One region of the Streptomyces sp. C11-1 genome, then DNA from elsewhere that is predicted to be linked to it. Evidence: riboswitches for the same ligand, from Rfam matches in the RefSeq annotation. Region 1 holds a riboswitch; the other holds the start of a gene.

The links. A riboswitch is a leader RNA that binds a small molecule or an ion and turns the genes downstream of it on or off. The one in region 1 is predicted to bind cobalamin.
Region 2: linked by a shared signal. The riboswitch ahead of RI138_RS23130 (ribonucleoside-diphosphate reductase subunit alpha) and the one ahead of RI138_RS16230 (ABC transporter substrate-binding protein) in region 1 are both predicted to bind cobalamin.

What each region holds. Positions count from the first base shown of each region.
Region 1 covers NZ_CP134500.1:3,676,189-3,691,683, reverse strand. The annotation lists gene RI138_RS16285 (class E sortase) at 1-431, opposite strand, end outside; gene RI138_RS16280 (aminodeoxychorismate/anthranilate synthase component II) at 593-1,231, opposite strand; gene RI138_RS16275 (hypothetical protein) at 1,228-1,416, opposite strand; gene RI138_RS16270 (class E sortase) at 1,547-2,269, opposite strand; gene RI138_RS16265 (DUF881 domain-containing protein) at 2,313-3,080, opposite strand; gene crgA (cell division protein CrgA) at 3,222-3,476, shown strand; gene RI138_RS16255 (rhomboid family intramembrane serine protease) at 3,889-4,794, opposite strand; gene RI138_RS16250 (peptidylprolyl isomerase) at 4,940-5,467, opposite strand; gene RI138_RS16245 (DUF5324 family protein) at 5,749-6,468, shown strand; gene RI138_RS16240 (TerD family protein) at 6,565-7,149, opposite strand; gene RI138_RS16235 (FBP domain-containing protein) at 7,528-8,034, opposite strand; cobalamin riboswitch at 8,650-8,834, shown strand; gene RI138_RS16230 (ABC transporter substrate-binding protein) at 9,080-10,159, shown strand; gene RI138_RS16225 (FecCD family ABC transporter permease) at 10,140-11,225, shown strand; gene RI138_RS16220 (ABC transporter ATP-binding protein) at 11,218-12,015, shown strand; gene RI138_RS16215 (TIM barrel protein) at 12,047-13,885, shown strand; tRNA gene RI138_RS16210 (tRNA-Ala) at 13,950-14,022, opposite strand; gene RI138_RS16205 (helix-turn-helix domain-containing protein) at 14,202-14,750, shown strand; gene RI138_RS16200 (serine/threonine-protein kinase) at 14,865-15,495, shown strand, end outside.
Region 2 covers NZ_CP134500.1:5,183,347-5,198,841, reverse strand. The annotation lists gene RI138_RS23185 (glycosyltransferase family 2 protein) at 1-127, opposite strand, end outside; gene RI138_RS23180 (UbiA prenyltransferase family protein) at 176-1,072, opposite strand; gene RI138_RS23175 (NAD-dependent epimerase/dehydratase family protein) at 1,084-2,106, opposite strand; gene RI138_RS23170 (aspartate aminotransferase family protein) at 2,100-3,500, opposite strand; gene RI138_RS23165 (lysylphosphatidylglycerol synthase domain-containing protein) at 3,487-4,584, opposite strand; gene RI138_RS23160 (glycosyltransferase family 2 protein) at 4,581-5,624, opposite strand; gene RI138_RS23155 (endonuclease/exonuclease/phosphatase family protein) at 5,748-6,908, shown strand; gene RI138_RS23150 (aldo/keto reductase) at 7,014-7,946, opposite strand; gene RI138_RS23145 (helix-turn-helix transcriptional regulator) at 8,176-9,150, shown strand; gene RI138_RS23140 (carbon starvation CstA family protein) at 9,268-11,493, shown strand; gene RI138_RS23135 (YbdD/YjiX family protein) at 11,490-11,693, shown strand; cobalamin riboswitch at 11,885-12,007, shown strand; gene RI138_RS23130 (ribonucleoside-diphosphate reductase subunit alpha) at 12,145-14,559, shown strand; gene RI138_RS23125 (ribonucleotide-diphosphate reductase subunit beta) at 14,559-15,495, shown strand, end outside.

The sequences.
Region 1 (15,495 bases):
TCCCGGTCCGAGTCCGGGTCCGGGGCGAGGGCCAGCCCCCCCTGCTCCTCGGGCGACGCTATTCGCCGGGGGGCCGCCGTCCGGAGCCCCATCGTCTCGTCGGGGCGCGACACCGGTCCGGGGGTGAGCACGGAGGCCGGGTGGGCCGCGTCGAGGACCGGGTCCGGGTCGAGCACGGGGACCGGGTCCGGCGCGAAAGCCGCTCCCGGCACAGCGCCCGCACCCGTCGCAGAACCCGCGCCAGGCACGGAACCCGCTTCGGGCGCAGGCGGCCGCTGGGAGCCGTACCAGTCCCGTTGGTAGCCCTCGGGGTCGTACCACTCGTCCGGCGCTCCCTGGGGCTGCTGGAGGTCCTGGTAGGCCCTCTGCTGGGCCTCGGGTGCCGGCCTGCCGGGAGCAGGCTCGTCCGGTCCGTCCTGGGCGCCCGGGATGCTGTCCGCCCGGAACCACGGCGAGGCGTGCTGCCCCGGGAGGGGATCGTTCAGCGGATCCGTGAGGCCGCCCACCGCCGCCACGAACCCGCCGTCGGTCCCGTACGCCCCTTGCGCGTACGGGCCGCCCTCCTGGCCGGCGTCCTGGGGGCGGCCCGGGTTCACGCGGCGGCCTTGCCCACCACCGGCGCGAGCCCCGCCGACCGCGCGACGGCCCCCTGGTCGCCGCACTGCTCCAGCCAGTTGGCGAGCATCAGATGGCCGTGCTCGGTGAGCACCGACTCGGGGTGGAACTGCACACCCTCCACGGCCCGGTCACGGTGGCGCAGCCCCATGATGATGCCGTCCGCCGTGCGGGCCGTGACCTCCAGCTCCGGTGGCAGCGCGGCCGGTTCGGCGGCGAGCGAGTGGTAGCGGGTCGCGGTGAAGGGGGAGGGCAACCCGGCGAAGACGCCCTTGCCCTCGTGGGTCACCGGGGAGGTCTTACCGTGCAGCAGTTCGGGGGCCCGGTCGACGACACCGCCGTACGCGACCGCCATCGACTGCATCCCCAGACAGACGCCGAAGACCGGAACGCCGGTGTCCGCACAGTGCCGGACCATCTCGACGCAGACGCCGGCCTGCTCGGGCGTGCCGGGGCCCGGCGAGAGCAGGACCCCGTCGAAACCGTCCTGGGCATGGGCGGTGGTCACTTCGTCGTTGCGCAGGACCTCGCACTCGGCGCCGAGCTGGTAGAGATACTGGACGAGGTTGAAGACGAAGCTGTCGTAGTTGTCCACGACGAGGATGCGTGCGCTCACTGGTCGGCTCCTGCTCCACCGGCGCTCTCGCCGTCGACGGTCACATCACCGAACGGAAGCAGCGGTTCCGCCCACGGGAAGACGTACTGGAACAGGGCGTAGACGACCGCCAGAACCAGCACGAGCGAGATGATGCTCCGCACCCATGCGTTGCCCGGCAGATGCCGCCAGATCCAGCCGTACATTCGACCCCTCCATTCGGTACCCGCACCAGACTAGAGTGCCGCGGCCGGAGCGGGGGTCAGCTGTGGAAAACCACGAGTCGGGCGCGGGCCGGGCGCGAGGCGGGCACGGGTCGGGCGGGTCCGACGCAGGTCAGCCGGTGAGGTCCGGCGGCTTCCCCTCGGCCACCGGCCGGGTCGCGTCCAGGTGGGCCCAGGCGATCAGCCGGTGGCTGCTGCCCCACTCGGGCTCGCAGGTGGTGAGTGTCAGATAGCGGCCGGGCTCCTCGAAGCCGGAGCCGCGCGGCACGGGGTCGACGGCCCCCGTGTCGGTGGGCACGGTCCGGTACGGCTCCTTCGCGATGCGGTACGTGAACCAGGTCGTGCCGTCGTTGACGATCACCGCGTCCCCGGGGCGCAGCTTCGGGAAGTCCTTGAAAGGGTCGCCGTACGTCCGCCGGTGCCCGGCCACCGCGAAGTTGCCCGTGTCGCCGGGGCGGGCGGTTCCGCTGTAGTGCCCGAGCCCCTTCTGCAAGGTCCTGGCCTCGGTGTTCTCCAGCACCGGCCACTCCCAACCGGAGCCGAAGCGGGGGATGTGCATCGTCGCGAAGGGCTTTCCGGCGCGGTACGGGGCCGGAGCGGCCGAGGGGGAGGGCTCGGCGGAGAGGGAGGGGGAGGGGCCGGTGGAGGCGGGTGGCGGGGCGGGCGTCACCGGCTGCCGGGCCCACTGGCTGTGCAGGCTGTCGATCTCGCCCTCGGCGGCGTCGGCCGCCTTCACCCCGGTCCAGAACAGGATGTGGACGACGAAGAGCACGATCAGCGTGCCCACGGTGATGCACAGTTCGCTGAAGGTTCTGACGACGAGTCGCACCGACAGTCGTAACGACACCGGACGGCCTCCCCGGGGGATCAGCTCGGGTTCACTCCGCAGGCTTCGCGTAGTGGAGATCCACTGTGCCCGAGTAGCCGGGAAGAGTCACCGCCTCGTTCTCGTCGACTTTCCAGCCCAGCCCGTACGCCTTCACATACAGCTGGTAGTTCTGGATCGCGGTGGAGTCGTTGAGCGCCCGCTTGAGCCTGCCCGGGTCACCGATCGCGGTGACCTTGTACGGCGGGGAGTAGACGCGGCCCTGGAGGATCAGGGTGTTGCCGACGCAGCGCACCGCGCTGGTGGAGATGAGCCGCTGGTCCATCACCTGGATTCCCCGGGCCCCGCCCTGCCACAGCGCGTTCACCACGGCTTGCAGGTCCTGCTGGTGGATGACCAGGTCATTGGGCTGCGGCTCGGGGTAGCCCGGGTTGGCGGTGGCGTCGGGGGGCGCGTCGTCGAGGGTCACACTGACGGAGTGGCCGGTGATCTCGGTGGTACCCGCCGCCTTCTCCAGGGCCTCCAGCTTGGCGTCCTCGGCCTTGGTGGAGCCGTCGTCACGCTGGGCGAGGGCCTCGATGTCCGAGCGCACGGCCGCCGTCGACTCGTTCAGCTCGGCGTTCTTCTCACTGCGCTCCCTGATCAGGTCGGAGAGCTTGAGCAGGGAGGAGTCGCTGCGTAGATCGGTGCCCTTGGCGGCGTTGGCGCTGGTGACGAAGATGAGTCCGGCCAGGGCGAAAACCGCAGCGGTGAGTGCCCGGGCCGCCCACACGGAGGTGTGCCGGGCCGGGCCTTCGGGGGAGTCGGCAGAATTGCTCAACGTACCCTTATCTCATCAGGCGCCAGGGAAGCACTACGCTAACGGACGCTTGGGGGAGGCAGCATTCCCCCTGGCACCCGCCCCCGGCGCCCGCCACAGATCCCTGCGCGGTCACGCAGCGCATCGACAGGAGAGTCCCTCGTGCCGAAGTCACGTATCCGCAAGAAGGCCGACTTCACGCCGCCCCCGGCGAAGCAGGCAACGGCCATAAAGCTGACCAACCGCAGCTGGGTGGCTCCGGTGATGCTGGCCCTGTTCCTCATCGGACTGGCCTGGATCGTGGTGTTCTACGTGACCGAAGGCGATCTGCCGATCGACGCCCTGGGCAACTGGAACATCGTGGTCGGCTTCGGCTTCATCGCCGGTGGCTTCGCCGTGTCGACGCAGTGGAAGTAGAGCGGACCCCGGTCAGCTCTACTGATTCCTGCGCGGCACCGCTGGTGCCTGCACCGTTCTTCCCGCACGGCGCCGCCGGTACCGGCACGGCTCCTTCCTGCGCGGCACCGCTGGTGCCTGCACGGCTCCGCTGATACCTGTGCGGCACCCACCCGCGCAAGCCTTGCCCTGAGTTACCCACAGAGTTATCCACAGCCGGGGGAAAAGGTCAGACGATCTGTGGATAACCTCCACTCAAGTTGACGCCGGTGTGACTGCAGCCTCCCTCATCGAGGGGGGCTGCACTCCGTGGATCAGGTGAGAAAACCCAGGTCAGCGACAAGTGGCACAGATGTTCCTCTTGCTCCACGCAAGATTTCGCGCACACTGTGGACAACTTCGGTCACCCTGGGGGTGAAGAGCCCCATTCCGCTCAGGTGAGCGCGATTGTCCTGGCGACGACGATCCCGAGGGTGGCCAACAGGACCAGCGCACAGGTGCCGGCCTGCACCAGCGTGCGGTGCTCGCGCGGGGCGTGCACCATGCCGAGAGCGATGGCGACGCCCGCCACCAGACCGCCGACGTGCGCCTCCCAGGCGATACCGCCCCAGGTGAAGGTGAAGACCAGGTTCAGCGCGAGCAGCACCAGCACCGGGCGCATGTCGTAGTTCATCCGGCGCATCAGGACCGCGGTGGCGCCGAACAGGCCGTAGACCGCGCCGGAGGCGCCGAGCGACCCCTGGTTCGGCGCGGCGATCAGATAGGTCAGCGCGCTGCCCGCGAGGCCGGACAGCAGATAGAGCGCGAGATAGCGGGACCGGCCGAGCGCGGCCTCCAGCTGTCCGCCGAGCCACCACAGCCCCAGCATGTTGAACCCGATGTGCCACACCTCCTGGTGCAGGAACATCGAGGTCACCAGGCGATACCACTGGCCCTCGGCGACGCCCTCGATGGACCCCGGCGGCGGAGTGGGGTCCCAGGCCCGCCCGAGCAGCGTCAGATCGTTGAGCAGGGTGGGACCGGCTGCGGCGACCAGGACGAAGACCGCCAGATTGATGCCGAGCAGGATCTTGGTGACCAGCCGCGGATCGGCGGCCACCGTCCCGCCCGCCAGGGTGCGCGGACGGCTCGCCGCCGGGTGGTGGCCGGTGCCGGAACCCTGGCGTACGCAGTCGGGACACTGAAAGCCGACCGAGGCGCTGACCATGCACTCGGTGCAGATCGGCCGCTCACAGCGCGTACAGCTGATCCCCGTCTCGCGGCCCGGGTGCCGATAGCAGGTCGGCGTCGGCACGCCGCCCGCCGAGGCGTCACGGTCTGGCGGCGGCTGCTGGTCCATCGCTCCTGGCCTGCCTCTCGGGTCCTCGTGCTTCCGGCGGCGCGGACGCGACCGCCCCGCCGGCCCGCTATGAACATGTACGGACGGGCGGGGCGGTTGGTTCCCGGCCGGTGTCAGCGGCGTGCCGCGGAGCGGTCGGCGGGCGTCAGCGGGTCTCGACGACCACCGACTCGATCACCACGTCCTTCAGGGGACGGTCGGTGCGCGGGTTGGTCGGGGTGGCCGCGATGGCGTCGACGACCCGGCGGCCCGCATCGTCGGCCACCTCGCCGAAGATGGTGTGCTTGCCTGTCAGCCAGGCGGTGGGTGACACCGTCAGGAAGAACTGCGAGCCGTTCGTCCCCGGCCCCGCGTTGGCCATGGCCAGCAGATACGGCTGGGTGAAGCCCAGCTCGGGGTGGAACTCGTCGGCGAACTGGTAGCCCGGACCGCCCGTGCCGTTCCCCAGGGGGTCTCCACCCTGGATCATGAAACCGCTGATGACGCGGTGGAAGACCGTACCGTCGTACAGCCGGTCCGTGGTGGTCTCGCCGGTCTCGGGGTTGACCCACTCACGCTGCCCGGTGGCCAGCTCGACGAAGTTCCTGACGGTCTTGGGGGCGTGGTTCGGCAGGAGCCGGATCTCGATATCGCCCTGATTGGTCTTCAGAGTGGCGTAAAGCTGCTCGGCCACGATCCGCCTTCCCTCATCCTTCGCTGACGTCCGCATCCTCCGCCGACGTCCGCCGATCCTCCCACGGACCGGGAAACGTACGGCCGGATGCCGGGCGAAACGGCGCGTTCAGGAGCGAACCGTGGCATTGTCGTCGGCACACTTCGGATACACCGTTATGACCCCAAACGGCGATCATGACCCGGATGCCCGTCCCGCATGCCGGTCATGGCCGCGGCAGGCATGATTTCGAACTGGGCGGACAGGCGGAGTACCTACCCGCCACCAAGGAGGAGGATCCCGTGACCCGCATCGACAGCGTGCGCGCCGCAACCGACTCGGCGAAGTGCAGCGCGCGGCACGCCGCGGAAGTGGTGGCGCCCTACGCCGGCACGGCCAAGGAGCAGGCGACCCATTACGCGCACGAGACCCGCGTGCGACTCGCACCCAAGGTGACCAAGGCGGCCGAACAGGCCCGTGTCCAGTACGACTCGCATCTCGCACCGCGCATCGAACAGGCCCGGAGCCATGTGCCGCCCCGGGTCGACGAGGCCGCGCAGCGTGCGGCGGCCTCGACCAGGAAGGCCGCACGGAGCGCCGCCGATTACACGGCGCCGCGCGTCGAGCACGCCCGCGCCGTGGCCCAGCCCATGGCCGAGCAGGCCTCCGCCCGCAGCGCGGCGGCCCTGGCGGCGCTGCGGACGCAGGTGACGGCCAAGGAGATCCAGAAGCTGGCCAGGAAGCACCAGCGGCGGGCCAAGGCGGGCCGGGCCGCGAAGGGCTTCCTGGTGCTGGGGGTCCTCGCGGGCGGCGCCTACGCCGCCTGGCGCTGGTGGGACAAGCAGGCCAACCCGGACTGGCTGGTCGAGCCGCCCGCCCCCACCGAGGTCGGCGACGAGCGTTCGCCGCTCAGCTCGGTCGACGGCAGCGACCGGTCGGACCTCGACCCGGAGGTCCGCGCCAAGCAGGCCGAGGCCGAGGCGGGCAACGGGGACAACCCCGGCCCGGACGACCGGCCCTGACGGCGAAGGCCCGGGGAGAGCACGAACGCGGCTGCGGAACCACCCCGGTGGTTCCGCAGCCGCGTTCGTGCGTCGTCCTGGTTGCTCGCGCCCTCTCTACTTGCTCACGGCGAAGCGCATCAGGGCCTGCTCGTCCCCCTGCTTGATCTTCCCGGTCTCGTTGATCACCTGGAGCTTCCAGCCCGCGCCGTCCCGGATCGCCTTGGCCACCGCGCAGCCGTTGTCCTGGGTGAGCAGGCTCGGCCAGATGTCGGCGACCTGCTGCGTGCTGCCGCCCGTCGCGTCGTACACCTTGAAGCTGATGTTGCGCGCGTTCTTGAAGGCGCTGCGCTTCTTGTACGCGGCGGCGACGAACACGATGGCCGTGATGTTCGACGGCACCCGTGCGAACTCGACGGTCACCGTCTCGTCGTCGCCGTCCCCGTGCCCGGTCTGGTTGTCACCGCTGTGCACGAGCGAGCCGTTGCCCAGCGGGTCCAGGGAGTCCAGACCGGCCAGCCGTACGGGGTCCTCGCCCTGCATCGCGATGGCGATCAGGTCGAGGTCCGTCCCGGCCTTCTGCCGGATCTTCCCCATCAGCCCGCCGCTGCTCCCGACGGTCGGGTCCCAGGACACCCCGATGGACAGGTGGGTCACCCCGCCCAGATCCGCCGGGCCGTCTTCCTTCTTCAGCGTGATCATGCCTGAGTCCTTTGGTGGCTCGACTGTTTACGGATGAAGTGTGCCTGGTGCTCCGCCCTGCGGGGATTCGGGGATGGTGAAGATGTCCGTCCGGTGCGCAGCGGGCAGCCCGCCTGGAAGCGGCTCTCGGCACCGGGACGCTCCATGATCTCAGCGACGTTGCGGCGGCGGGCGCGCACGGACATGCCCATGCGCTTGGCGATCGTCCGGTCGGATGAACTGGTCGGCGAGGGTGCGGACCTCCGCGCGCATGTGCGAGACCCGTTCGACGTACTCGCGGGTGCCCGACGGGTGGACGCAGGACTTCGGCGCGGCCCGCCCCGCCCCCGGAAACAACACGAGGCAGGGGCGTCCGACGTATTCGGTCCGGCCTGTCTCTCAGGCGATCCCCGCCACCTTGTCCGCGAATTTGTTGAGGTTGTCCATCGCTCGCGCGATGCGCTCGTCCAGGGTGAGCGATTCCTCGTACTGACTGAAACGCAGTTTGGGCTGCCGCTTCCCGCGCATGTACAAGGAACAGGCCAGGTCCGCGCACATATAGATGCCCACGGTATTGCCCTGCCGTCCGGATGGGCCGGCCAGCGGCGCGACAAAGAGGTTGACACCGGACGACGAATGCGGGGTCAGGCATATCTGACACATGCTGGACTTCATCACGCCCTTCCGGGCGGCGCTGGAAACACGCAGGGTGATGGCGCGCGGCCCGCCGTGTCCCGGCATGACGATGTGCGACCGCAGCAGCGCGCCAGGGTCGACCCAGCCGAGGAAGTCCAGGTCTTCCCAGGTAAGTTCGCCGAAACCGAGCGGCAGGCGCAGCCGGGACGCCTCCCCCTTGGTGCAGTTCACAAAGGAATTCCGGATGACTTTCTCACTCAATGGGTCCATGGTCAGTAAATATATCGGAGGCACCCAGGGGGGAACGCGTGATTTTCGGTGGAGACCGCCGAACCTGAAGGAATAGCGATCCAGTTTGCACCACTATTGCCCGATATGCCGGGTGCTCGCGTTGCCGTCATGCAGGTAGGTGAGCCACCGACTCCGCTCGTTTCATCCGCTGCGAAGTACGGAATCGAGCCGTACCGCTCCGGACAGGCAAAGTCCGCAGCACCGATGGACTCTCTCTTTTGCAGTCGGAGCAGACGAGCCTGCGCGCATCATCTCAGGAAAACAAATAGAGGCACGACTCTCGGGTATGTTCGTCTGTGTTCTCGGCCTCTCCGAGTCCGCGCGCAACGACGACTTCTTCGCCTGCGGCGGAGATTCCACCCTTGCCGCCCGCAGGAGCGGCTCAGGCCAAACGCCTGGCCCACCACCTGAGGCGGCTCGGGGTCGGCGCGGACGATGTGGTCGGCATGGAGCCGGAGGGCGGGATCGACAGTCTCCTTCCTGGTCCTGGCCTTGGACAGAGCCATGGTCCCGCAACGGACCCTCAGGTCCCGGGCCCGGCATGACTGTCCGCCCCTGCGCCAGTGCGCCGACCTGGCCCTCTTTCGCCGTGCGGACGGGTTGGCTACTGTGGGTCATCTACGCTCGCGACGGGAACCAGGAAGCCGGTGGGAATCCGGCACGGTCCCGCCACTGTGACCGGGGAGCGGACCCCACGCACGACCACGGCCGGAAGGCTGGAAGGTCGGGGTGAGCGACGATCCGGGAGTCAGGACACTGACCTGTCGCGGACACCATCCACGGGGCGTGGACCCCAGGAGGCGTGCAAGCGGCCTGCCGCAACGGTATGTGCGGCAGGTTCGTTCGGGTGCTCGGCATGCGGCGGGTGCGGCCCGGTGGGCCGAAGCCGACGTGCGCCGCCGTCCCGGGTGCCGGTCCCCTGGCGGCCTGTACCCCGGACGCGAGAGGAACCCGGATGCCTGCCGTGTTTTCCCGGAGGACACCCCCTGGCCCCCGGCCGAGCCTGGACGTTTCGCGTCGCCGGTTGCTGGGAGGCGCGCTCGCCGCGGCCGCCCTGCCCCTCCTGGGGACCGCCTGCGGACGTACCGGGCAGGAGAAGTCCGGCAAGGGGCTGACCGTCACCGATCTGACCGGTAAGAATCTCGAACTGCCGGGACCGGCACGCCGGGTGGTGACGATCCCGCTGCCCGCCGCGTCCATGGTGGTCGCGGTGAACGGGGGGCCGGATGTGCTGGCCGGTATGAACGCCGCGTCACTCACCGCGATCAAGGGCAGCTTCCTGGGCGAGGCGCATCCGGAGCTGCTCAAGGTGCCCACCGATGTGGCCGGTGCCGAGTTCGCACCCAATGTGGAGAGCGTCCTCGCACGGCGACCTGATGTGGTGATCCAGTGGGGAGACCGGGGCCCGGGCATCGTCGACCCGCTGCGCAAAGCGGGTCTGAAGGTCGCTCAGCTCACCTATGGCACCCAGGCGGACCTGGAGGGCGCCATCGCCATGTACGGCCGGCTGCTCGGCAAGCAGGACCGGGCCGACCGTATCGCCGACGGCATGCGCCGGCGGCTGAAGAAGCTGCGCACGGAGATTCCCGGCCGAGCGGGCCCCCCGCCGTCCGTGCTCTATCTGCGCGGAGCCGCCGACGGTCTGCAGGTCGGAGGGGGCGACTCGTACAACCACTTCGTCACCGAGCTCGTCGGTGGCCGCAATCCCGCCGCCGAGATCAAGGCCGAACAGGCCACCATCGATGTCGAACAGCTGCTGAGGTGGGACCCCGACATCATCCTGCTCGGCAACTTCGGCCCGGCCACACCACAGGACATGTACGACGACCCCGCGCTGGCAAGCCTGCGGGCTGTGCGGGGGCGTCGTATCTACAAGGTGCCGCTGGGCGGATACCGGTGGGATCCGCCCAGCCAGGAGTCACCGCTGATGTGGCAGTGGCTCGCCGGTCTGGTCCACGGCACCGGGGGCGCGGGACTGCGGGCCGAGGTCGTCCGTGAGTACGCCTTCCTCTACGGCGCCGAGCCCACCGACAGCCAGCTGGACACCATCCTCAAGCTGTCGGCCAACTCCGGCTCCCGGGACTATGACGACTTCGGCCGCTGAGCGGACAGAGGGGCGCGGCACCGGCCCCGCTGCCGTGCCGGCCATCGGGCGCCGACGGCAGCGTTCAGCGCTGATCGGGCTGCCGGTCGCCGTGCTGCTCATCGGCGTCATCGCCCTCGGCGTCGGCCGCTACACGGTCGGCTTCGACGACGTCGTACGGATCCTGCTCGGGCGGATACTCCCGGTCGAACGGACCTGGTCGGACACCGAGGAGGCCGCCGTGCTCCACGTGCGGCTGCCGCGGGTACTGCTGGCCATGCTGGTCGGCGCGGGGCTCGCGGTCTGCGGTGCGGCGCTCCAGGCAGTCTTCGGCAACCCGATCGTCAGCCCGCAGATCCTCGGTGTCTCCTCCGGAGCGTCCTTCGGCGGGGCGCTCGCGATCGTGCTCGGCCTGGGGTCGGCCGCGCTGGTTCTCGGCTCGTTCGGCTTCGGGCTGCTCGCGCTGGTGGCGGTGTTCGCCACCAGCCGGGTTCGCGGACCCGCGCCACCGCTGACGATCGTGCTCGCCGGCATCGTCGTCGGAGCGTTCTTCTCGGCGCTGGTCTCCCTGCTCACGTATCTCGCCGACCCCTACGGCGAGCTCCAGTCCATCGTGTTCTGGCTGCTGGGCAGTCTGGCCACGGCCACCTACGGCAAGGTCGCCGTGGCCGCGGTGCCGGTCCTGCTCGGTGGGGCGCTGATCTACGCACTGCGCTGGCGGATCAACGTTCTCTCCCTCGGGGACGAGGACGCCAAGATCCTCGGACTGCGCCCGGGGCAGCTGCGCTGGATGCTGCTCACCGCGGTGGCCGCGGTCGTCGCCGGAGCGGTCGCGGTGAGCGGCGTCATCGGCTGGGTGGGGCTGGTGGTGCCGCATCTGGCCCGGCTGTGGGTCGGCCCCGACCACCGGGTACTCATCCCGGTGAGCCTCGGCCTGGGTGCGGCGTACCTCACCGTCATCGACACCGTGACCCGCAACCTGGGCGTGGCCGAGATCCCGCTGGGCGTCCTCACCGCGCTGATCGGGGCGCCGGTCTTCCTCCTCCTGCTGCACCGCAGCCGCCGACGGATGTGGTCCGATGCTTGAGTTCGACGGCCTCGGCTTCTCCCACGACCCCGGAAAGGAACCCGGAAACGAATCCGGAAACGAATCCGGACGGTGGCTCTTCCGCGACGTCTCCCACCGGCTCGCCCCCGGCGAGATCCTCACCGTCCTCGGACCGAACGGCCGCGGCAAGACCACCCTCCTGCGCTGTGTCGCCGGCCTCACCACACCCACCGAAGGACGGATACGGGCCGACGGCGCGGTCGGCTTCGTCCCGCAGAGCCACCACACCACCTTCGCCTACACCGTCCTGGACATGGTGCTGATGGGCCGCGCACGCCACCTGCGTCCGCTGGCCACCCCTGGCCGCCGGGACCACGAACTCGCCCATGGAGCCCTGGAGCGAGTCGGGCTCACCCATCTGGCCGACCGCGACTACCCGACGCTGAGCGGGGGAGAGCGCCAACTGGTGCTGATCGCACGGGCGATCGTCGGCCAGGGCCCGGTACTCGTCCTCGACGAGCCCGCGGCCGCGCTGGATCTGCGCAACCAGGGCAGAGTGCTGCATCTGCTGCGCGGCCTCGCCGACGAGGGCCGCACCATCGTGCTGACCACCCATCACCCCGACCACGCGGTGGAGATCGCCGACACCGCGATGCTCATGTTCGGCGGCACCGATGTACGGGTCGGCCCGGCCGCGGGACTGCTCACCGACAGCACCGTCGGGGCCCTGTACGGCGTCCGCGCACACACCCTCGTCCTCGACGAGGAATTCGGTGGCGCGCCCCGCCGAGTGATCGTCACCCGTTACGACCAGGAGCTGCCCTCATGACCACCGCCCACCGGCCGGAGAGGTGCCGTCCATGACATCCCTGCCCGCCATCGCCTGCACGGTGCGCCCCTGGGCGCAGTTCCCGCTTCAGCGTGCGCTGCACGGCATCCGTACGGCCGGTTTCAACGCGGTCGCCCTCCCGGTGCACGGGGTCACCGAGGTGATCACCCCCGACACCCCGGCCGCAGGGGCCGAGGAGATCGGCGCGCTCATCCGCGACCACGGGCTGCGGCTGCTGGTTCTCAGCCACGCCGCCGACCTGGACCGTGGCGACGACCGGGCGCTGGGCGCGCTGCGCCGTCAGATCGACCACTGCGCCAGGCTGGAGGTGCCGACCCTGGTCGACATGGGGTGTCCCGAACTCACCCACGGCGCCCGCTATCTACGGCTCATGGCAGCCGCCGCCCCGTACGCCGCCGCCCATGGGGTGACCATCGCCGTCAAGCCGCACGGCGGGCTGACCCGTACCGCGGCCGACACCTTGTCCGTCGTCGAACGCGTCGGCCACGACGCCTTCCGGGCCTGCTGGGACGCGGGCAACCTGGTGCACTACGGCGGCGAGCCGCCCGCTCGGGGACTGGCCGAACTCGCCCCGTACATCGCCGCGGTCGGCGTCCGTGACCACCCGGTCCGCGGCCGTTACCGAGCCACCACCACCGGGGGCATGCCGCCCGCGATCACCCCCGGCGACGGCATCGTGGACTTCACCGAGCTCTACCGGACCCTGCGCGCACACGGCTTCACCGGCCCGAGCGCCGTGGAGAGCGTCACCAGGCTCGGCACCCTCGAAGAGCTCGACTCCGAGGCGGACCGGGCCCGCCGAAACCTGCTCGACGCGATGGCCGGCCGCGTACCGGACCGCCCGGAACCGGCGCGTACGATCCCGGCCCGGCAGTCCTGCTCCCTCGTCGCCCGCACCGCCGCGGAGGACCCGATCGGCACCGCCCGCCCCTTCGACCGGTTCCTCATGCTCGAACTCCCCCTGCCCTGGCCACCGGGGATGGGCACCCCGGTGTGGGAGACCGACCGGGTCCCCGCCCCCCTGCGTGCCGCACTGCGCACCGCCACCCGCCGCACCGGGGAACGCGGCCTGACCATGAAGACGTTCGCCGCCGCACCCGACCCGGAGTACTCCACCCCCGGCCTGATCCGGATCATCCGCTTCGACCGCGCCCCGGGCCCGGCCGCTCCCCTGGCCCGTACGGAACACCACATCCCCACCGACCGGGCCCCGGCCCTGATCGACGGTCTCTTCACCGACGACCCTGCCGCCCTCACTCCCTTCGCCCAGTACCGCGACCCGACCCCGCACCGTGACCTGGTCGTCTGCACCCACGCCTCGGTCGACGCCTGCTGCGGCACGCTCGGCTACCCGTTCTTCCAGCAGCTCCGCCGGACCCACGGCAGCACGGGGACGGTACGGGTGTGGCGCATCAGCAGCTTCGGCGGCCACCGCTTCGCCCCCACCCTGGTCGATTTCCCGGAAGGCCGCGTCTGGGGCAACCTCACCCAGGCCCGCATGGACCAACTGGTCAACCGCACCGGCGACCCCGCCGATCTGATGGACCTCTACCGAGGCTGGGCCTGTCTTCCCCACCCCGGCGAGCAGGTCCTCGAACGCGAGCTCTTCCGTACGTACGGATGGGACTGGCCCGCCCACCACCTGAGCCTCCACCCGACCGCCGACGCCCACTACCGCCTCACGGCCCACGACCCCCGCTCCGGCACCACCCGCCACCACACCGCCGAACTCCACCCCCTGGGCCCGCGGCCGGTCCTGATCGGCTGCGACCGCACCGCCGGAGAAATCCAGCGTTACACCGCTTCCCTCAACCCCCGGACACCGCCGAGCCACTCCCGCCCGTGCTGACATGTCAGCACACAAAAATCCCCCCTGACCCACGTTTCCGCAGGTCAAGGGGGATTTCTAAAAGTGGAGCCTAGGAGATTCGAACTCCTGACATCTGCCTTGCAAAGGCAGCGCTCTACCAACTGAGCTAAGGCCCCGGGCCACAACGAACGAGGGCAACGCCCAGCACATCCGCGCCAGGGCTACCGTCGCAGACCAGAGTACCGGGTACCCCCCGCATTCCTCCAAAAGGATAGGGACTCCCGATGAACGACCACTCTCCGTAAGATGCTCGACGAGGTTCGCAGCAGCGAAGCCGCAGCGAAGGGGAGACGCCATGGACACAGCGCAGCAAGAGGCAACGGCAAGAGCCAGAGACCTTCAACGCAGTTGGTACGGAGAGCCTTTGGGGGCGCTCTTCCGTCGGCTGATCGATGATCTCGGCCTGAATCAGGCCCGGCTGGCCGCGGTTCTCGGGCTGTCCGCTCCGATGCTCTCCCAGCTGATGAGCGGCCAGCGGGCCAAGATCGGAAACCCCGCCGTGGTCCAGCGCGTCCAGGCCCTTCAGGAGCTGGCGAGCCAGGTGGCCGACGGCAGCGTCAGTGCGGGCGAGGCGACCGACCGGATGGAGGAGATCAAGAAGTCGCAGGGCGGATCGGTCCTCACCGGCACCGGCCAGACCAGCTCCACCGGCGGCGCTCCCACCGTCCGCCGCGTGGTGCGCGAGATCCAGTCCCTGCTGAGGTCCGTCGCGGCGGCCGGCGACATCATCGATGCCGCGGACGCCCTCGCCCCGACCCACCCGGAGCTGGCAGAGTTCCTCAGGGTGTACGGCGCGGGGCGCACCGCGGACGCGGTCGCACACTACGAAGGGCACCAGAGCTAGCAGCTCCGGAGCACGACGTAGCGACGACGTAGCGACGAACGACGACGGAGCCAGGGCCCGCGCACAGCGCAGCGCCCTGGTACCGCAACAGGGACGGGGAGCGGGCGCAGCGCAATGGGTGAGGTCTTCGCTGGTCGGTACGAGCTGATCGATCCGATCGGACGTGGTGGGGTCGGCGCCGTCTGGCGGGCCTGGGACCACCGCCGCCGCAGGTACGTGGCGGCCAAGGTGCTCCAGCAGAGCGACGCGCACACGCTGCTGCGCTTCGTCCGCGAACAGGCGCTGCGCATCGAGCACCCCCATGTGCTCGCCCCGGCCAGCTGGGCCGCCGACGACGACAAGGTCCTGTTCACCATGGACCTGGTGAGCGGCGGTTCGCTCGCCCACGTCATCGGCGACTACGGCCCGCTGCCGCCCCGCTTCGTCTGCCTCCTCCTGGACCAGCTGCTGTCCGGGCTGTCCACGGTGCACGCGGAGGGCGTCATCCACCGCGACATCAAGCCCGCCAACATCCTGATGGAGGCGACCGGAACGGGCCGCCCGCATCTGCGGCTCTCCGACTTCGGCATCTCGATGCGCAAGGGCGAGCCCCGGCTGACCGAGACCAATTACGTGGTCGGGACGCCGGGTTACTTCGCCCCTGAGCAGATGATGGGCGCCGAGCCCGATTTCCCGGCGGATCTCTTCGCGGTCGGCCTGGTCGCGCTCTACCTCCTCCAGGGACAGAAGCCGGACTCGCAGGCAC
Region 2 (15,495 bases), 1.5 Mb from region 1:
TGGCGTCGTCGACGACGATCACTTCGATGTGGGGATAGCTCTGCTCACCTATGGAACGCAGGCAGAGGTCGATGGTCCGGCGGTCGTTGTACATCGGGACGACGACCGACACGAGAGGTGCTGACATGGGATTCCTCGTCGGTGATGGAGGGGCTGAGGCGGGGCGGGGCGGGGGTCAGAGGACCAGGTGCGGGACCAGCAGCGCGCCCCAGACGGCGGAGTTGGCCAGCATGACCCGGTCACGCAGGAGGGTCTTGACGGGCTCGCCCCCGCCGCCGTCCACGATCACGATCTGGAGGTAGCGGAAGAGGGCGAAGAGCGCGCACACGGCCGTGAGCAGGGCGTACGGTCCAAACCCCGACTCGGTGCGCAGATAGAGCAGGTAGCCGAAGAGGCTCAGGGCCGAGCACAGGACCAGGACGAGGTCGAGGAAGTGGGCCGAGTAGCCGACGAGGGCCGGCCGGTGCCCGGTGCCGGAGACGCTCAGCTCGTGCCGCCGCTTGCCCAGGATCAGGACCAGGCAGGACGCCAGCACGGTCAGCACCAGCCACATCTCGACCGGGCGTTCGGCGGCCTCGTAGCCGCCGAGCAGGCGGAGCACGAAGCCGGCGGCCACGACGAAGACGTCGAGGAGGGGAAGGTGCTTGAGCTTCCAGCTGTAGGCGCCGTTCACGGCGAGGTACAGCAGGATGATCAGGGCGGACCCGGGCCCGAGGGTCAGCAGGGCGGGGACGAGCAGGGCGCCCAGCACGAGGGCCGTGGCCACGGCCGAGGCCATGCTCATCTGCCCCGAGGCGAGGGGACGGTGACGCTTGACGGGGTGCCGCTTGTCCCGCTCCACGTCGGCGATGTCGTTCAGGACGTAGACGAGGGATGAGGCGAGGACGAAGGCGCCGAGCGCGACGGCGACCCGGACGGCCGTCGTCGCGTCCGGGGCGCCGCCGAGCAGGGCCAGGGGCACCACGAGCAGGTTCTTGGGCCACTGACCGGGTCTGAGCAGGGCGAGCGGCGCGGGCAGCCTTCCTGTCCGTACCGGTGCCGGGGCGCTGGTGTGTCCGGCGAGCTGGGTCATGGCACGGCCTCTCAGAAGAAGATCTTCGCGGTGGACAGCAGGCCCTGACTCCACGGGTCGCGGCTGGTGCGGCCGGTGGCTCCCGTCTCCGGGGCGGTGTGGCGGGCGGTGCGCCACCACTCGTAGGTGCGCAGGACGGCGTCCGCGTTCGACAGGCGCGGGGAGAAGCCGAGTTTCGCCTTGGCCTTGTCGATGCTGACGTAGGAGTCGTCCATCAGCTTGTGCAGGAGCCGGCCGTAGACCGGCGAGAGCTTGGCCCGCTGGAGGACGTTGAGGAGGGTCAGGGCGGGGCGCGCGGGCAGGCCGATGACGCGCTTGCCGTGTCCCGCCGCGTCGAGCACCGCCTGGAAGTCCTCGCGGAGGGTGCCGAACTCGGCCGCGGCGAGGTTGTAGGTGTCGTTCGCGACCTCGTCGGGTGCGGTGAGGACGGTGACGACGGCGTCGACGAGGTCGTCGACGGCGAACATCTGGATGCGTACGTCGCCCTTGCCGAGGACGGGGAAGTGGCGGCCTTCCTCGGCCCATTCGAAGAGCATCGAGAACAGGCCCATGCGGCCGGGGCCGACGAAGGTCTTGGGCCGCAGGATGGGGACGCACATGCCCCCGGCCCGGTACCGCTCGGCGATCTCCTCGGCCGAGGCCTTGGCCCGGCTGTAGGTGTCGACCGGCTCGCGGGGGTACTCCTCGGGGGTGGGCACGATCGTGGGCAGGCCGTAGACCGCGGTCGAGGAGATGTGCACGACGCGGGGGGTGCCGGCGGCCCCGGCCGCCGCGAAGACGTTCTCGGTCCCGCCGACGATGATGGAGCGGATCTGTTCGTCGGGGTAGCTGGGCAGGGCGGCCGCGGCGTGGACGAGGACGTCGGCCCCGTCCAGGGCCTGGTCCATGAGCTCCCGGTCGCGGATGTCGCCGGTGAGCAGGACCAGGGGGCCGGGTCTGAGGTCGACGCCCCGTACCTCGTGGCCGTCGGCGAGGAGCCGTTCGGCCAGCCGGGAGCCGAGCATGCCGGCCGCGCCGGTGATCGTGATCACCACTGGGAGCTCACCTTCTGCTTGATGAAACGGGCCACGAGACCGGTCAGGCCGCGGCTGAGGACGTCGTCGAGGGCGTCGACCACGCGCTGGGCCTCCTCCGGTTCGGTGACCAGAGAGGGGCCGATGACAAGGGGGTTGTCGCCGTTGAGCGTGTAGTACGTGAAGATGCCGTGGTCCTGGTAGAGCGCGTTGATCACGGCGCAGGTGACGACCTTCGTCTTGAACCGCGGGTCCCTGGCCATCCCGCCGGGCGCGAGCTTCGCCACGAGGTCGAGGATCCGTGGGCCGCCCTCGATGAACACGCCCCACAGGGCACCGGCACCCGCCACGCGGCCGATCGCGTCGGGGTACTGCTCGGCGAGCCGTTCGAGACCGGGTCCGAGTACGGCTCCGAGTGCGCGGGCTCGCGCCGGATAGTCGTCCTCCATCGCGATGTTGACGGCTTCGAGGGCGGTGACGCACTCCTCGCCGAAGCCGTAGTAGGTGGTGGACGTGGACTGGAGCAGGGCGTCGCCGAGGCTGTCGTACGCCTTGCGGAAGACCGGCTCGCGGGCGACGAAGGCGGAGATGGAGGACTTGCCGCCGCCGAAGGACTTGGACGTGGTGAGCACGTCGGGGATCAGGCCCGGATAGCGCATGAAGTGGAAGAGGGAGCCGGTCTTCCCCCACCCCGTGTAGATCTCGTCGAAGATCAGCACGATCTTCTCGCGGTCGCAGATCTCGCGCAGGCCGCGCAGGAACTCCTCCGAGCACCACTGGATGGTGGAGGCGCTGAACGGCTCGATGAGCAGGGCGTACACGTCGCCGCGGTGTGCGGCGACGACCCTGCGGACGGAGTCGAGGTCCCCGTAGCGGAAGGTGTCCACGCCGGGGATGGTGGGGAAGGCGAACTGGGCCTGGCCGGTCAGGCCGCCCGAGCCGAGCAGCTTGCCGTGGAAGGCGCGGTCGGCGCGCAGGACCGTGTTCCGCTTGCCGTTGTGGTACTTGTACGCGAGCTTCACCGCTCCCTCGACCGCCTCGGCTCCCGAGTTCGGCAGGAAGGCCATGTTCAGGTCGCCGGGCAGGACCTCGGCCAGGTTGTGGCCGAGGGCCGCGAGGTAGGGCGAGAAGTAGGTCTTGTGCACCTCCATGCGCCGGTCGCGGGCGAAGCGTTCGCGGGCGGCGAGGATGCGCGGATGGTTGTGGCCGTGGTTGAGGACGCCCACGCCGCCGGTCAGGTCGAGTATTCGCCTGCCGTCGTCGAGGGTGAGATAGGCGCCCTCGGCGCTCCGGACGAGCTCGCGGCCGAAGCCGAACGAGGTCATCAGGGACACCTGGCTCTTGTTCACGTAGCGGCGGTAGAGGTCGTGGACCTCGTCGACCTGGAGCTTCTCGACGTCGTCAAGGGTGTACACGGGCTTCTTCTCCCATCGGGGCGGTGGGGGGGATCGGGGGGACGAGGGGGGCGGGGAAGGCCAGGGCGTCGGGGGCCCGCCCGGCGCGGCGGACGCGGGGGGTACCGGGGGCACGGGGCCCTGCGGCTGCCGGGACGGCCCCGGCGGCGGACCCGGCGACACCGGCAGCGGTACGGGCGGCACGGGCGGCTTTGGCGTCCCTGGCTCGCGACCAGGCCAGGACCACCGCCGAGCTGGCGAGTTCGGCGACCACGCACACCAGCCGGCTGGCGATCGCCGCGGTGGCGGCCAGGCCGCCGGGAAGGACGGTGGAGAGGGCGGCGGTGAGGGTGAGCTCGCGCACGCCCCAGCCGTCGGGCACGATCAGCGCCAGGCTGCTGATCACGGTGGCCAGGGCGAAGCCTCCGACGGCCGCGCCGAGTCCGGCGAGGGGCGGCGCTCCGACCGCCAGGAGCAGGAACCACAGGTGGAGTCCGGAGGCGGTCCAGGAGGCGATCGCGAGCAGCACGGCCTTGCGGACGGCACCGTCCGGCGGTGGTACGACGGGCCGCTTCACCAGCCGGGCCGCGGCCACGACCGGCCGGGTGATCAGGGAGGGCCGTACGACCCCGGCGAGGAAGAAGAGCGCCGGCGGACACAGCCACATCCAGTGGCCGGGCAGTGCGGCGGGCGCCGCGACCAGCCCGACCGCCGCTCCGGTGAGCAGGGTCAGCGCCAGGCTCAGGACGTAGGCGGAGGTCATCTGGGCGCCGGGCACACCGGCCTCTCGGCCGTGCGCCACATGGGTGATGACACCCCACACTCTGCCGGGCACGTACTTGCTCAGCTGGCCGAGGAAGTAGATCTTCGCCGCGCGAAGGCCGCGGATGGGATGGTCGCCGGGGATGAGGGCCCGCCAGGCGTGCACGGCGAGGACCAGTCCGCCGATGTTGGCGACGACCGAGGCGACGATCAGGGGAACGGCGTCGGCGTGGGCGAACGCCTCGACCGCCTTGGGTCCTTCGCCCCGGACGAGGAAGAACACGCCGACCAGCGCGGCCACCACGACGACCGGGGTGAGGAGCCTGCGCAGCCACACGGTCATCGCGCCGCCGCCTGCTCGGAGCTCCGCCGGCCGCCGGTGGCGGTCCGGCCGGCCGTGAGGGCGCGGACGGCGCCACTCGCGGCACCGGCCAGCAGCGCGGCGTGGTTGGCGAGGTGGACGCCGGTGAAGAAGGGGACGAAGGAGGCTCCTCGCCGCCGGGCCGCGAAGCGCAGCAGCCCGAGGTTGGCCAGGCAGAAGGCGAGCAGCCCGGCGACGGGGAGGGCCGACAGGACCGGTACGGCCGGAGCCGGCCACGACAGGAGGAGAGCCAAGGGCGGCAGCGGCACGGAGCCGAGGCACAGGGCCGCGGCGAGGACCGACGCCGGGCTGTTGGCCGTCAGGTTGCTCCGGCCCCCGCGGCGGGCCGAGAGCAGGGCGGGCACGAGGAGCAGGGCCCTGCGGTACGTCTCCGAGAGGAGGGGACCGAACCGGTGCTCCTCGTCGTGGCGGGCCATCACCCTCTCGGTGAGCACGATGCGGTAGTGCGGGGCGAGCCGGTCGCTGAACTCCAGGTCCTCCGAGTCGCGCAGCCGCTCGTCGAAGCCTCCGAGCACCTCGAAGACCTCGCGGGGGACGGCCGCCTGGGCGAAGAAGGCGGTCTCCACCACTCCGGCGCCCCGGGCGCGCCACCAGTACGCGTGCAGCACCTTGTACCACTCGACGGGCCCGTCGTCGAAGAGCGGCTCGGGCGCGATGACGCCGTGCACACAGCCGCAGGAGGGATCGTCGCGCAGGATCTCCAGGGCGTTGGCCACCGAGTCCGGGGTGAGCGCCTCGTCGGAGTCGAGGAAGAAGAGGACGTCGCCGGTGGCGGCGGCGATTCCCGCGTTCCGGGCCGCGGAGACTCCGCGGTTGCCCCCGCCTCCGATGAGGACGCACGGATGGTTCCGGGCGATCTCGGCGGTGCCGTCGGTGCTGCCGTCGTCGACGACGATGACCTCGTGGACGGGGTGGGTCTGCGCATGGACGGATCTCAGACAGGCGTCGAGGGTGCGTGAGGAGTTGTAGGCCGGTATGACGACCGACACGGTTCGCGTCATGGGAAGAGGACATCGGGCCCTCGTATTGACGGCATATCGATCGCGTATCGCGTCTTCTCGCAGTCTGAGACGGCTAACAAGCCTTGGAAAAAAGGAAGTTGAGAGCTGTTAGCGTTCCGGGGCGTGAGTCCTCGAACCCTCCCCGGCGCCCGTGACGAGACCGTCGGGAGCGCCTCTGCGAACGTCTCGCCGCCCCCCGTTCCGCGTCCGGTTCCAGCCACTCGCGGTAGACGGCGTGCCACCGGTCTCCTCATCGGCGCCACCGCCGCGTGGACGCTCTTCCTCGGCCTCGGACAGGCGCTGAGCGGCCGGTGGTGGCTGTGGCTGCTGCCGGACCTCGCTCCCCCGCCGGCCTTCGTCGCGGTGCCCGCCCTGCTGATCGCCCTGTCCGGCGCCGTGGCCACCCGGCGCGCCCGCCGGTGGCTGCTCCCCGTCCTCGCGGTGCTGCTCGCGGCGGGGGTGGGGAGGGCGGGGCTCCACTGGGGGGCGCTGGTACCCGGCGGGGGCCCGGGCCCCGCCCCGGCGGGCGCGCTCAAGGTCTTCTCGTGGAACACGCTCTACTGGGACACGACCGACGATCCGGCAGCGTTCCACCGCCATCTGCGGTCCAAGGACGCCGACGTCTACCTGCTCCAGGAGCACCTGACCCGGGAGGACGGCAGACATACGGAGATCGACCGGCTCGACCGGCTGCGCGCCGAGTTCCCCGGCTACCACCTCGTGGCGCGCGGGGAGCTGGTCACCCTCTCGCGGTACCCGGTCGTCGCCGCGCCCGAAGTGGGGCCGGGCCGCCCGCCGGGCCCGTCGTCGTCCTGGCGGGAACGGTTCGAGTGGCACAAGGTGCTGCGCACCGACGTGGACGTCGCCGGCACGGTGCTGTCGTTCTACAACGTGCACATCCCGGTACAGCTGGACATCGAGCGAAGCTGGCTGAGTCCCGGCTTCTACCGGGTGGTCCGCGACACCGACGCCGTCCGGAAGGAGCACTACGCGGCGCTGCTCCGCGACGCGCGTGCGAACCCCCATCCGCTGCTCATCTCGGGCGACTTCAACACGACCCCGGCCATGGGTGATCTGGACGGGCTACGGGGGGAGTTCCGCGACGCGCTGCCCGCCGGCTCGTCCTTCCTTCCCGGCACATGGGGCAGCGAGGGGCTGCCGCTGTGGCGGCTGGACTGGACGTTCACCGACGAACGGCTGCGCGTGCACCGCTACGCGCTGGTCTCCGCGTCCGGCCTCTCCGACCACAGGGGCCAGGAGATGCTGGTCTCCCCGGCCGACTGAACCGGGGGCGGGCGGGGAGGGTCACGGAGGGCGGACCCGCACCCTCCGTGACCCTCCCCCGGCCACGGGCCCGGCCCGCCGTCCGTGCCCGCGCCCGTGGCTCCCTCAGGCGCCCGCCTCGTCCAGTCGGCGCCGCTGCTCCGGGTCGAGGGTGAGGTCGAGCGCCCCCATGGCCTCCTCCACCTGCTCGACCCGGCTCGCCCCGACGACGGGCAGTACGGACGGTTCGCCGTCGAGGAGCCAGGCCAGCACCACCTGATTGACGCTCGCGCCGAGCTCTCCGGCGACCTCGCGCAGCGCCGCGAGCCTCGGGGCGGTGCCGGGGTGGTCGTACGCGGCGGGTATCCCCACCTCGGGGCGGGTGTAGCCGCCGGAGAGCAGCGCGCTGTACGCCCACAGCGTGAGGTCGCCCCCGTTTCGCGCGAAGTCGAGGATCTCCCGGGTGACATGGACGTGTCCCGACGAGGGGAGGGCCTTGTCGAAGCGGGGCTGGAGGTAGGAGTGTCGGTACTGGAGGTGGGTGTAGCGCGGGCGCTCTCCGGCGAGGGCGCGGGCGCGCTCGACGCGCCAGACGGCGTGGTTGCTGACGCCGAGTTCGGCGGCCTTCCCCTCGTCGACGAGGTCGGCCAGGGCCGCGACGGTCTCGCCGAGCGGGACCGTGCGGTCCTCCAGGTGGGCCCAGAAGACGTCGACCCGGTCGACGCCGAGCCGGCGCAGGCTGCCCTCCAGGGCGCTCCTGACCGCCTTCTCGGAGAGCCCCTCGACGTCCGGGGAGCCGGGGGCGGCGGGCCTGCCGCCGCACTTGGTGGAGAGGACCAGGCCGTCGCGGCCGCCGCGCGCGGCGAGCCAGCGGCCGACGGTCTCCTCGCTCTCGTCCCCGGTGCCCCCTTCGGCCCAGTACGCGTAGTTGTTGGCGGTGTCGATCACGGTGCCGCCCAGTTCGGTGAAGCGGTCGAGCACGGCGAACGAGGTGGCCTCGTCGACGGTCGTACCGAACGGCAGGGCGCCGAGTATGAGGGTGCGCTGCGGGATCGCCATGGATACAGTCCTTCTCGGAGGCACTTGGACTAGACCATCTTGGATCATTCGCGCGTGCGGCGCAGGCGTTTGACCGGTCAACCCCTGTCCGACGCAGGGGATTTCAAGCTGCCCCACAGGAGGTTCAATTGGTCTAGACCTACAATCGGCGGCGGCCTGCCAACACGGCCGGCCGCACGTCGGCACGGACAGTCAACGGCACGATGGGGTTCACCAGGGGGAGATCGCCTTGCTGGAGGCGCTGGGAATAGCACAGTCCGCCGAGATCGTCTATCGGCTCATGCTCGAACGGCCCGATTACGGGGTGGCGGACATGGCCCGCCGACTCGGCTGGACCGAGCAACGGGTCCGCGAGGAACTGGGCCGGCTCACAGAGGCGCGACTCATCTCCATGGAGGACGATTCCGGGGAGATCCTGCCGTTCGATCCCGAAGTCGGGTTCTCCTTCCTCCTCTCGCGCGCCGAGGGCGAACTGAGCCGCCGTCGCCGCCAGGTCGAACGCGCCGAGCGGGCGGTGGCCGACATCCTCGCCGCGCGCCCCGACCGCTCCGCCCGCCACGACGTGGTGCACCGGGTGGTGGGCCTGGAGACCGTCCGCCGGCGCCTGGAGGACCTCGCCGCGAACGCCCGCACCGAATGCCTCTCCCTGCTCCCGGGCGGGGCGCAGCTGCCCGACACGATGGACGCGAGCCAGCCGCTCGACCAACTCTGCCTGGAACGCGGGGTGCGGATACGCTCGATCTACCAGGACAGCTTTCGCAACGACCCCCCGACCGTCGACTACGTCCGCTGGTACTGCGACCTCGGCGGCGAGGCGCGGACCGTGCCCGTGGTCCCCATGCTCATGGTGATCGTCGACCGTGAGGCCGCGCTCGTCCCGGTCGACCCGGAGGAGGGGCGCGCCGGCGCCCTCGAAGTCCGCAGCCCCGGCCTCGTGCACGCACTCGTGGTCCTCTTCGACCAGCTCTGGGACACGGGCACCCCCTTCGGCGAGGCACCGCGTCGCGACGAGCACGACCTCTCCCCGCGGGAGCGGGAGTTGCTCATGCTGCTCGGCATCGGCTGCACCGACGACCTCGCCGCCCGGCGGCTCGGGATCTCCCTGCGGACCGTACGCCGGATGAGCTCGGAGCTGCGGGACCGGCTCGGCGCGCGCAGCCGGTTCGAAGCGGGGGTGCGGGCCGTCAAGGAGGGGTGGCTCTGACCTGCGATGGTCGCCCCGTTGCCGTACCGATATGCGGACGGGGGGTTACGCACGGCGGTCACAGGATCTAGATTTCGCGCACGTTGAGCCAGTGATCGCGCGAGGGGACGGATCGTCATGCCGCAAACGCCCACACCAGCCCCGCCGGAACAGAGGCAGCGGACCTTGTCCCCGAAGTCCGTCGCCATCTGGGTCTCGGTCGCCCTGGTCGGCGGCATCGGATGGGCCGTCCTCGCACTCTCGCGGGGCGAGGAGGTCTCCGCCGCCTGGATGCTGGCGGCGGCCCTGGGCTCGTACGCCATCGCCTACCGCTTCTACTCCCGGTTCATCGCCAACCGGGTACTGCGGGCCGACAAGAACCGCGCGACCCCCGCCGAACGGCTCGACAACGGTGTCGACTTCCATCCCACCGACCGCCGGGTCCTCTTCGGCCACCACTTCGCCGCCATCGCGGGCGCCGGGCCGCTGGTCGGTCCCGTACTCGCGGCGCAGATGGGCTACTTGCCCGGCACGATCTGGCTCGTCGTCGGCGTCATCTTCGCCGGTGCCGTCCAGGACATGGTGACGCTCTTCTTCTCCACCCGCCGCAACGGCCGTTCGCTCGGCCAGATGGCGCGCGACGAGATCGGCCCGGTCGGCGGGATCGCCGCCCTGGTCGCGGTGTTCATCATCATGATCATCCTGCTCGCGGTTCTCGCGCTGGTCATCGTGAACGCGCTCGCCCACTCGCCCTGGGGCGTCTTCTCCATCGGCATGACGATCCCGATCGCGCTCTTCATGGGCGTCTATCTGCGGATCCTGCGCCCCGGCAAGGTCAGCGAGGTCTCGCTCATCGGCGTCGCGCTGCTGCTGCTCGCGATCGTCGCGGGCGGCTGGGTGGCCGAGTCGTCCTGGGCGGACTTCTTCACGCTGGAACCGGGCACGCTGGTCGTCTGGATGATCGTGTACGGGTTCCTCGCCTCCGTGCTGCCCGTGTGGCTGCTGCTGGCGCCGCGCGACTACCTCTCCACCTTCATGAAGGTCGGCACGATCGCCCTGCTGGCCCTCGGTGTGGTGATAGCGCTGCCCACCCTGAAGATGCCCGCGGTCACCGAGTTCGCGAGCAGCGGCTCGGGGCCCGTCTTCGCGGGCTCGATGTTCCCGTTCGTCTTCATCACCATCGCCTGCGGCGCGCTCTCCGGCTTCCACTCCCTGGTCTCCTCGGGCACCACCCCGAAGATGGTCCAGAAGGAGACCCAGATCCGGATGATCGGCTACGGCGCGATGCTGACCGAGTCGTTCGTGGCGATCATGGCGATGATCGCCGCCTGCATCATCGACCCCGGTCTGTACTTCGCCATCAACGCACCGGCCGGTGTGATCGGTGACAGCGTCCAGGCCGCCTCCGAGGCCGTGGCCGGCTTCGGCTTCTCCATCTCCCCCGAGGCGCTGGCCCAGGCGGCCAAGGACGTCGAGGAACAGAGTCTGCTGTCCCGGACCGGTGGCGCACCGACGTTCGCGCTCGGCATGGCGGAGATCTTCTCCGCGGTGATCGGCGGTACCGCCATGAAGGCGTTCTGGTACCACTTCGCCATCATGTTCGAAGCGTTGTTCATCCTCACCACCGTCGACGCGGGCACCCGCGTGGGGCGCTTCATGCTCCAGGACATGCTGGGCAACGTCTACAAGCCGTTCCGCGAGGTCAGCTGGAAGCCGGGCGTGTGGTTCGCCAGCGCCGTCGTCGTAGGCGGATGGGGCTACTTCCTCTGGGTCGGTGTGCACGACCCGCTGGGCGGCATCAACCAGCTCTTCCCGCTGTTCGGCATCGCCAATCAGCTGCTGGCCGCGGTCGCGCTGGCCGTCTGCACCACGCTGCTGGTGAAGTCCGGCCGACTGAAGTGGGCCTGGGTGACCGCGGTGCCCCTGGCCTGGGACGTGGCGGTCACGCTCACCGCGAGCTGGCAGAAGATCTTCTCCGAGGACGTGAAGATCGGGTTCTTCGCCCAGCGCGACAAGTACCAGGCGGGCATCGACGCCGGTGAGGTGCTGGCCCCCGCGAAGAACATGGAGGAGATGCGGACCGTCGTCACCAACTCCACGGTCGACGGGGTGCTGTGCGCGCTCTTCGCGGTCCTCATCATCGTGGTCCTCGTGGACGCCGGACGGGTCTGCTTCAACGCCATCCGCGACCCGGAGAGCGTCAAGCTCCACGAGGCGCCGTTCGTCCAGTCCAGGCTGGTCGCCCCGGCGTCGATCCTCGCGACCAAGGAGGAGAAGGCCGAGCTGGTCGCGGCGGGCGTCGGCCCCGAGGGCGGCATCCGCGTGGAGGACGGCGGTACGGACCTGCCGAAGGCCCGGACATGAGTGTGCGGGACGTCCGCCGGATCGCCGGCCGCATCCGCTGGTACGTGCGCGAGCTGACCGGCGAGTCGGCCTACGACCGTTACGTGGCGCACGCGCGGGCGCACGATCCGGACACACCGGTCATGACCCGCCGCGTCTTCGAGCACAGCCGCACCGACGCCCGCGAGGCGGACCCCCGCGAGGGCTTCCGCTGCTGCTGAGCGCCACCGGTCCCGCGGGGCCGCCGCACCCCGCCCAGGGGCGCGGCGGCCCCTTTTCGCGCCCTCGTACAGGCCCGTCCGCTCCGGGCCGAACCGGAGAAAAGTCGGGCGAAGAATCCACACCGCCTCGGAAAAGTTATGTCGGCCGACACAACATGTGGGGGCTACCTCATCAGGCGGCCCCCACATGTATGCTCGACCTCGCTGTCGTCGCAGGGGAATCCGGTGCGAATCCGGAACTGTCCCGCAACGGTGTGATCAGTGTGCTTTTGCACACCTGAAGTCCGAAGACCTGTCGACAGTGCGTCCGGATCGACCGAACCGGATGCCAGACGTCCGGGCCTCGCGGATAGGCCGGTGGACGCCGTCAGCAGTGCTGCCCTGACCCGGGCTTCGCGCTGCCCGGCTTCCCCGCCTGCTGCCGGCCCCCAGCCGAGCGAGGGAAAGCCCAGTGACCATCGCGCCCGCCGATCCGGTTTCAGCCACCGAATCCGCAGTGTCCACCACGTCCGGAGACGCCTCGAACGACGGACCCGGGACCGCCCTGCTGCGGACCCTGACCGACCTCACCGTCGATCTGCCCGACACCGACCCCGGACGGGTCGCCGCTGCCGCGTTGCGCGGGCGCAACGCCCGCTCCGACGAGGCCGAGCTGCGCTCGCTGGCCACCGAGGCCGCCGCGGGGCTGATCTCCGAGGACCCCGCGTACTCCAAGCTCGCCGCCCGGCTGCTGACCCGCACGATCGCCGACGAGGCCGCGAGCCAGGGCGCCACGTCCTTCTCCGCCTCGGTCGCCGTCGGCCACCGCGAGGGCCTGATCGCGGACCGCACGACCGCCTTCGTCGAGCTGCACGCGAAGGCGCTGGACGAGCTGGTCGAGCGGACGCTGTCCGAGGGCGCGGACGACCGTTTCGGCTACTTCGGTCTCCGTACGCTGCACAGCCGCTACCTGCTGCGCCACCCGCACACCCGCCAGGTCATCGAGACCCCGCAGCACTTCATGCTGCGCGTGGCCGCGGGCCTGGCCGAGGACGAGTCGGTGCGGGCGCTGGACGAGGTCGCCGCGCTCTACGGGCTGATGAGCAGGCTGGACTACCTCCCCTCCTCCCCCACGCTCTTCAACTCCGGTACCCGGCACCCGCAGATGTCCTCCTGCTATCTGCTGGACTCCCCCAAGGACGAGCTGGACTCGATCTACGACCGCTACCACCAGGTGGCGCGGCTCTCCAAGCACGCGGGCGGCATCGGTCTGTCCTACTCCCGCATCCGCGCCCGGGGTTCGCTGATCCGGGGCACCAACGGGCACTCCAACGGCATCGTGCCGTTCCTCAAGACGCTGGACGCCTCGGTGGCGGCGGTGAACCAGGGCGGTCGGCGCAAGGGCGCTGCGGCGGTCTACCTGGAGACCTGGCACGCGGACATCGAGGAGTTCCTCGAACTCCGCGACAACACGGGCGAGGACCAGCGGCGTACGCACAACCTGAACCTGGCGCACTGGATCCCGGACGAGTTCATGCGCCGCGTCGACGCCGACACCGAGTGGTCGCTCTTCTCCCCCGCCGACGTGCCCGAGCTGGTCGACCTGTGGGGCGACGAGTTCGACGCGGCCTACCGCGCGGCCGAGGCCAGGGGGCTGGCCCGCAAGACGATGCCCGCGCGTGAGCTGTACGGCCGGATGATGCGTACCCTCGCGCAGACCGGCCAGGGCTGGATGACGTTCAAGGACGCCTCCAACCGGACCGCGAACCAGACCGCCGAGCCGGGCCGGGTCGTCCACTCCTCGAACCTGTGCACCGAGATCCTTGAGGTCACCAACGACGGCGAGACGGCCGTCTGCAACCTGGGCTCGGTCAACCTCGGCGCCTTCGTGGCGAACGGCTCGATCGACTGGGACCGGCTGGATGCCACCGTGCGCACCGCCGTGACCTTCCTGGACCGGGTCGTCGACATCAACTTCTACCCGACCGAGCAGGCCGGGCGCTCCAACTCCCGCTGGCGGCCGGTCGGTCTGGGCGCCATGGGCCTCCAGGACGTCTTCTTCCAGCTGCGTCTGCCCTTCGACTCGCCCGAGGCCCGCGCGCTCTCCACGAAGATCTCCGAGCGGATCATGCTGGCGGCGTACGAGGCGTCCTGCGACCTGGCCGAGCGGTCGGGCCCGCTGCCCGCCTGGTCCGAGACGCGTGCCGCGCGCGGTGTGCTGCACCCCGACCACTACGACACCGAGCTGAACTGGCCGGAGCGCTGGGACGCCCTGCGCGCCCGGGTCGCGAAGACCGGTATGCGCAACTCGCTGCTGCTCGCCATCGCGCCGACCGCCACGATCGCCTCGATCGCCGGTGTGTACGAGTGCATCGAGCCGCAGGTCTCCAACCTGTTCAAGCGCGAGACGCTCAGCGGTGAGTTCCTCCAGGTCAACGCCTACCTGGTGGACGAGCTGAAGAAGCTCGGCGTGTGGGACGCCCGCACCCGTGAGGCGCTGCGCGAGGCGAGCGGCTCGGTGCAGGGCTTCGCCTGGATTCCCGAGGACGTGCGGGCCCTGTACCGCACCGCGTGGGAGATCCCGCAGCGCGGCCTGATCGACATGGCGGCGGCCCGTACGCCGTTCCTCGACCAGAGCCAGTCGCTCAACCTGTTCCTGGAGACGCCGACCATCGGCAAGCTCTCCTCGATGTACGCGTACGCCTGGAAGCAGGGGCTGAAGACGACGTACTACCTGCGTTCGCGCCCGGCGACCCGGATCGCCCGTGCCGCGTCCGGTCAGGCGTCGGCCGCCGCCCCCATTCCCGTACAGCAGGCGTCGGCTCCCGACGCGGACGCGATCGCCTGCTCCCTGGAAAACCCTGAGTCCTGCGAGGCCTGCCAGTAATGAGCACCGACGACAACAAGAACCTGCTCGACCCGGGATTCGAGCTGACCCTGCGTCCCATGCGCTACCCGGACTTCTACGAGCGCTACCGGGACGCGATCAAGAACACCTGGACCGTGGAGGAGGTCGACCTCCACTCGGACGTCTCCGACCTCGCCAAGCTGTCGCCGGGCGAGCAGCACATGATCGGCCGGCTGGTGGCGTTCTTCGCGACCGGTGACTCGATCGTCTCGAACAACCTCGTGCTGACGCTGTACAAGCACATCAACTCCCCCGAGGCGCGGCTGTACCTGTCGCGGCAGCTCTTCGAGGAGGCCGTGCACGTCCAGTTCTATCTGACGCTGCTGGACACCTATCTGCCCGACCCGGACGACCGGGCCGCCGCGTTCGACGCGGTCGAGGAGATCCCCTCGATCCGTGAGAAGGCGCAGTTCTGCTTCAAGTGGATGGACTCGGTCGAGAAGATCGACCGGCTGGAGACGAAGGCGGACCGCCGCCGCTTCCTGCTGAACCTGATCTGCTTCGCGGCCTGCATCGAGGGGCTGTTCTTCTACGGCGCGTTCGCGTACGTGTACTGGTTCCGCTCGCGGGGTCTGCTGCACGGTCTCGCCACCGGCACCAACTGGGTGTTCCGTGACGAGACGATGCACATGAACTTCGCGTTCGAGGTCGTGGACACCGTCCGCAAGGAGGAGCCGGACCTCTTCGACGACGAGCTCCAGCAGCAGGTCACCGACATGCTGAAGGAGGCCGTCGACGCGGAGCTCCAGTTCGGCCGCGACCTGTGCGGCGAGGGCCTGCCGGGCATGAACACCGAGTCGATGCGCGAGTACCTCCAGTGCGTCGCCGACCAGCGGCTCACCCGCCTCGGCTTCCCGACGGTGTACGGCTCGGAGAACCCGTTCTCCTTCATGGAGCTCCAGGGCGTCCAGGAGC